Linked DNA regions of Aridibaculum aurantiacum. The protein of the gene in region 2 interacts with the protein of the main gene of each other region in a pairwise test. Links are inferred from orthologs where the notes say so. Each region holds a gene or a part of one and is shown on either strand. Other genes may lie near its edges. The genes, in order: dnaB and dnaA.

Region 1 (3,298 bases), on a different replicon or contig from region 2:
TTGTAGGATGGATAGTAGCACCAATGGTAGCTACCAGCACTTTTTGTCCTGCAGCTACATTGCTGGCACCGCAAACAATCTTCAGCGGCTCAGCTTTGCCCACATTTACCGTGGTCAGCTTTAGTTTATCGGCATTAGGATGTTGAGAACAGGTTTCTACTTCACCCACTACCACTCCTTCTAATCCGCCTTTTATACTTTCGTACTGCTCCAGGCTTTCTACTTCTAAACCTATTGAGGTAAGGATTTTTGAGAGTTTTTGTGGTTCAACTGCAACGGGTAAATACGAACTGAGCCAATTGTAACTTATCGTCATGGAAGATGCTGCTTTATTAAGATGTGCAAATATAGCAGGTGCAGGGCAGCATTAAGAATCGGTAAAACAGGCTGTAAAATTTTTTAATTGGGATGATGAAAAACAGCGGTTATATATGGCTTTTCTAAGTAGCATGGGAATAAAAGATGAAAATTTTCCGTGGAAATATTTCCCCGCTGCTGCTGAAGCGCCTGCTGTACCAAAATCATTTTTTTCTCATTTTTCTTTCTGCACAACTTGTGTGGATAATACTGCAGCAGCGGGTGAAAAATTTTTAAGATTGTGCACAAGCTTTTTTTATTGGTGAATAACCCCATGTTTTATGGGGATAGCAGCAGGAACAACTATGGTAAAAATATAGAAGCAGCAAAATTTTTTTCCTGAAAATATTCGAGTCTATATTCGCCCTCCTCACCACTTCTCATAACATTCAAGACATATTGGGGAAACATTTTCTTAACATTTTTGAATGAATGATAACGGTGAAACAAGACGTTTTTCTTAACCACCTTACTACATATAAATGGATTTGACCAACCTGAACAAAGACCGGAAAAACCGCCGGAAGCCTTCCCTTGACCTGAGTACGATGGTATATGGTAAAGTACCACCGCAGGCAAAAGAACTGGAAGAAGCAGTGTTGGGAGCTATCATGCTGGAAAAAAGTGCGTTTGATACTGTAGTAGAAATACTAAAGCCTGAGTGTTTTTACGTAGACGCTCACCAAAGGATTTTCAGAACTTTTCAATCGCTGGCTCAAAAGAGTTTACCTATAGACATTCTTACTGTAGTAGAAGAGCTGAAAATGCGGGAAGAGCTGGACATGGTGGGTGGTCCTTATGCAGTAACGAAGCTTACCAACATGGTGGTTTCTACAGCAAATATTGAGGCGCATGCGCGTATCGTTCTGCAGAAATTCATCCAGCGCGAACTGATACGCATTAGCGGAGAGATCATTGGTGATGCTTACGAGGATAGTACGGATGTATTCGACCTGCTTGATGAGAGTGAGTCGAAGATGTTCAACATCACCAACAACTACCTGAAGAAGAACTTCGATGACATAGGTAGCGTGTTGGTAAAGACCATCCAGCGTATAGACGAACTTCGAAATAAGACTGATGAGATATCGGGCGTACCAACCGGTTTCCCTTCAATGGATAAAGTGACTTATGGCTGGCAGGCAACGGATCTTATCATCCTGGCAGCTCGTCCGGCTGTGGGTAAAACAGCTTTTGCACTTAACCTTTTGCGTAGCGCTGCACTACACCCCGAAAAACCAACTCCAGTGGCTTTCTTCAGTTTGGAGATGAGCTCTGCACAGCTGGTTGCGCGTATCCTGAGTGCGGAAAGTGGTATCATGCTGGAGAAGATCAGCCGTGGTAAATTGGAAGACTACGAAATGCAGCAGCTGTACACAAAGGGTGTTACCAAACTTAGCGATGCTCCTATTTATATTGACGATACTGCCGGTCTGAACATCTTTGAATTTCGTGCAAAGGCAAGACGACTGGTGAATAAACATAAAGTTGGATTGATTATCATTGACTACCTGCAGCTAATGAGCGGCAGTGGCGATGGTAAGCAAACAAACCGTGAACAGGAGATCAGCCGTATTTCGCGTGACCTGAAAGGGCTTGCAAAAGAATTGAGTGTGCCGATCATTGCGCTGAGCCAGTTGAGCCGTGCGGTGGAAACGCGTAAAGAAAGTAAGATGCCGCAGCTGAGTGACCTTCGTGAATCTGGAGCGATAGAGCAGGATGCGGACATGGTAATGTTCCTATATCGCCCGGAATACTACGAGATAAACACCAACGAGATGGGCGAAAGTAACCGTGGTGAAACGCACGTTCGTATAGCCAAGCACCGTAATGGTAGCTTGGAAACCATTAAGCTGCGCGCTTTGCTTCATATACAAAAATTTGTAGAGGAAGAAAGTGACGACTTTGGTACCGGCGGTGGTGGAGGATTCAATCCTGGTGCTGGCAGTGGTGGCGGTGGAAGCTGGAAGCCGGTGCAGCCAGGAGGCGGCCCTGCAGCTGGCAGTGGAGTGGATGATAATGCCCGCTTATTCATTCAAAAAGGAAGTAAGATGAATAGTGGCGAATTTGATGAAGGCTTTGATGAGGCCCCACCTTTCTAAAGAAGCTTACGTTTAACTTAGCATACCGAAGCCCTTCAGTTTTTTGAAGGGCTTCTTTTATGCATTTATTGTACTCGTACATAACTGCTTTTCATTCCATCAAAAGCTTCATCTGATAAAACCAGCGTATCGGCTATGGTTTTTTCTACCATCATAGGAGCAGGCGTAGAGCCAGAAAAACGAATGAAGGTTTTATCAGCATGATCATGAATGCATTTTTTAGTTTCCAAAGTATACGATCCTTCTGCTGATAAGCTGCCATTGGTGTGAAGCTCATAATGCCTTGAATGATGAAACTGCAATTGTACATTGCGGCCGGTAGTTTCAGGGGTTTCAAGTATATGACCTGCTATGCCACCTTCTGTTTTTACCCATTTCCATTTACCAACCAGTTCATTTCTTGTTTCTGCTTTTTTAGTACAGGAATAAAAAGCCGTAATAGCTGTAAAAACAACTATAGCTAAAGATTTTTTGTATTGCATGTTTTTATGATTTAGCAGCTTGACATAGCAAAAAGAGAAACCGTTGCATTAACTGTAGTCACCTTTCTACCACAGGTATAAGTGCATTTACTGTTATTTTTGACCCATGTCGCTGCCTATATTTTTTCATGATGAAGCAATCAATGGTGAGTTTATGACGCTCAATGAAGATGCATCCAAACATATTGTACAGGTGCTTAGGATGAAGGAGGGTGAAGCATTACATCTTACTGATGGGAGAGGTAATCTTTTTACAACTGTTGTAGCAGATGCTCATAAAAAAAGATGTTCAGTAAGGATATCTGAAAGCTCTTATAAACCGCAAAAAGACAAGCAGGTGAGCATTGCTATTTCACT
Region 2 (3,257 bases):
CAGCCGGCGGTATTTTGCTTACGATCTGCCGGCTGATGTCCATGATCTGTTCGTCAGTGTAATTTTGCCATAGCACCTGGTTTTGATCACTCTCTTCTTTTGCCATGTGCTGAAGGTTGAAGATCATAAAATCAACAAATGATTTGCTGATAGCCGAGCCACAGTTGATACGCTCTGCTGCAGTATGTAAAGAGCGATACATAGCTATCAAAGCTTTCAGCTGGTTGCCCAGCATTTCGTCTTCTTCGTGTTCAGCTTCAAATGCTGCTGCAAGTTGCGGATCGAATGCCGCCACTGCAGGTTGAATATAATTGTCCTCATGGTGCGCATGTTGTTCAAAATGATGAACTACATATTCCAGCCTTTCGAGAATATCGGCAGTTGCCGTAGCATCTGCAAAATCTGTTTGCTGCACTAGCAGTGCTGTATCATACAATAGGGCGCGCAGCGCTTTGTGCACCAACTTGAATGTGTTGTATCGTTGCATATAGTTTTAGTTTTCGTAAAACTGTTGAGAATGAACTGACGCCACAATCAAATATTTACCAAAAGCTATATACATGAGTAAGTGGTAAGGAAAGATGTGATGAGCCATCACATGCAGTAGTCTGAAACTGCAGGAAATAAAAAAACCTCTTCATTTCTGAAGAGGCTTTTAAGTCGGGGCGGCAAGATTCGAACTTGCGACCTCCTGCTCCCAAAGCAGGCGCGATAACCGGGCTACGCTACGCCCCGAACTGGTTACCGGTAAAGTGAAGCGGTGAGGGAGGGATTCGAACCCTCGGTACAGTTTAACCCGTACGACGGTTTAGCAAACCGTTCCTTTCGGCCACTCAGGCACCTCACCAACCCTGGTCCCTTTTTCAAGGGGTGGCAAAAATAAGAGGAAATGCTATTACTAACCAAATCGTTCTTAGTTTTTTCTAAAAAAATTTGAGATAGTTTTTTCAACCATACATAAAGTGGATTTCTTTACAATAACAATGCATGATAGCCGAATGAATAATTCAAGAATACCATCACCATGAGACAGAACTTCCTAAAACAAAAGATCCCGGCATATAGCCAGGATCAATATTTTATTTTTTCAGTAGGTTATGCTTACATAGCAGCGAGCTGAACTTTTTGCTGCAGCTCCATTACATTCTCTCTAAACAAACTATCAGTATCCATCAGGTCTTTTACGGTCTGGCAACTATGAATAACCGTAGTATGATCACGACCACCAAAATGCTCTCCTATTGTCTTTAAAGAATTTTTTGTGAACGCCTTAGCCAGGTACATCGTTATCTGCCTTGCTTGTACTATCTCACGCTTCCTTGTTTTTTGCAACAGCTTATCGTAAGGCACATCAAAGTATTCGCAAACCATTTTCTGGATGGTCTCAATAGTTATCTCTTTACTGCTTGTCTTCACAAAGTTTCTCAACACCTTCTTTGCAAGCTCAAGATCAATATCACGCTTGTTGAGCGAAGACTGTGCAAGCAAAGAGATCAACGCACCCTCCAGTTCGCGGATGTTGCTATTGATGTTATATGACACATACTTCACTACTTCACGAGGCATATCCAAACCATCATTGCGCATCTTACGATCGAGAATCTCTATTCTTGTTTCGTAATCCGGCATCTGCAGGTCAGCACTCAATCCCCAGCGGAAACGGCTTAGCAATCTTTCCTGCAAACCATCAAGGTCTTTAGGTGGCTTATCAGATGATAACACCAACTGCTTTCCACTTTGATGCAAGTGATTGAAGATGGCGAAAAATGCGTCCTGGCTTTTTTCAGCACGATTGAAGAACTGAACGTCATCAATTATTAAAACATCTATCAGTTGATAGAAATGTATAAAGTCGTTGATAGCATTGTTACGGCTGTGATCCTGGAACTGGTTGATGAACTTCTCCGAACTCACATACAGTACAACCTTGTTAGGATGCAGGCGCTTTACCTCGTTACCTATAGCTTGTGCAAGATGCGTTTTACCAAGGCCTACTCCACCATAAACTACCAGTGGATTAAAAGAGTTGGCACCTGGCTTCTCAGCTACAGTTTTACCTGCCCTGCGTGCTACCCTGTTACAATCACCTTCTATATACGATTCAAATGTATAAATAGGATTCAGCTGCGGATCTATCTGCATCTTCTTCAGACCAGGTATCACAAAAGGATTCTTCACCGGGTTGTTTATCACCAGCGGAAAGTCCATTTCGTTGTTGCTATAGGTCTTCAGGTTATTAGCAGGAACATCCATAGTAAGTGGCTTATTGCTGTTGTTGCCACTATCCACCATTATGCGGTACTCAAGCCTGGCTTCTTTGCCTAATTCACGTTTAAGGGTCTTTGCTAATAAGTTTACATAATGCTCTTCAAGGTATTCGTAAAAAAACTGGCTAGGCACCTGTATCAGTAAAACATTCCCTTTCAGTTCTACAGGCCTTATCGGTTCAAACCAAGTTTTGTAATGCTGCCATTCTACTATGTCCTTTATAATTTTCAAGCAATTACTCCAAACAATATCAGCAGTTTTGGCCATGTTAATCACTACAGTTTTTTTATATAAGTTATGAATGTTAGAACTGGATTATCTGCCCTTTTAGTTCTTCACATCTGTGAACAAAAAAATTTGGCGGGACGGCGAATATCAAACTTTATCCTCTAAAAAAAAATTTTTTAAATGCTTGGTTTTTACCTCGCACTTACAGTATAATGATGCGCAGGATTAAAAAAATTTAAGCCCTACAACCATTCGCTGAAACCCACGCCAGTACTGCATTTCAGCCAAATTAGCGCACAAGATTCCAGTTGAAAAACGGCTCATCGAACATTAAATTTTTTTGCTAAAATTTAATCCCTTACGAGTGCAACTTTTCGTGCAAAAAGCTGTACCCTTTACCAGTGCTGCAATACACATTACTACTTCTCCTAAACCCTCTTTTCCACATCCTTCACTTCTTCTCACGTTTGTTCTATTGCCGCCACCCGGACCATTCAATCAGCAGTTATTGTACCGCATGTTGGCATCTAAAAAAACTACTATCTACCCCCGCTGAAAACCAAACAACAACACATTCAATACAGCAACTTGGGCTTTCTTCCAGCATCCTCATCACAACATTCTATTCCCCCATTTGGTCATAATATTCCATAAAGAAGTGTGGCCTTTACTGTAACGCCTTTTTAAGTTTTACTGATACCCGAAAACAATACTTTTGCCGCAAATAATTATAATGTCGTACGAAATAACAGGGAAGCTGG

Evidence for each region.
Region 1: the proteins of dnaA (region 2) and dnaB interact in binary tests that used the Escherichia coli proteins (3 or more experiments, as listed by UniProt). The link is inferred for Aridibaculum aurantiacum from one-to-one orthologs.

What each region holds. Positions count from the first base shown.
Region 1 is NZ_JAFEWC010000001.1:666,840-670,137, forward strand. The notes cover bases 182-3,149. They hold dnaB (replicative DNA helicase), read left to right. Parts: upstream 182-839; coding sequence 840-2,459; downstream 2,460-3,149. Other genes in these bases: pheT (phenylalanine--tRNA ligase subunit beta), read right to left, coding at 182-316; J4N22_RS02925 (hypothetical protein), read right to left, coding at 2,525-2,941; J4N22_RS02930 (RsmE family RNA methyltransferase), read left to right, coding at 3,048-3,149. Also shown: more of pheT, read right to left, coding at 1-181; more of J4N22_RS02930, read left to right, coding at 3,150-3,298. UniProt on the Escherichia coli protein: The main replicative DNA helicase, it participates in initiation and elongation during chromosome replication. Travels ahead of the DNA replisome, separating dsDNA into templates for DNA synthesis.
Region 2 is NZ_JAFEWC010000003.1:343,758-347,014, reverse strand. The notes cover bases 319-3,245. They hold dnaA (chromosomal replication initiator protein DnaA), read right to left. Parts: upstream 2,536-3,245; coding sequence 1,102-2,535; downstream 319-1,101. Other genes in these bases: J4N22_RS15100 (DUF3127 domain-containing protein), read left to right, coding at 3,230-3,245; J4N22_RS15120 (hemerythrin domain-containing protein), read right to left, coding at 319-487. Outside these bases: more of J4N22_RS15120, read right to left, coding at 1-318; more of J4N22_RS15100, read left to right, coding at 3,246-3,257. UniProt on the Escherichia coli protein: Plays an essential in the initiation and regulation of chromosomal replication. Binds in an ATP-dependent fashion to the origin of replication (oriC) to initiate formation of the DNA replication initiation complex once per cell cycle.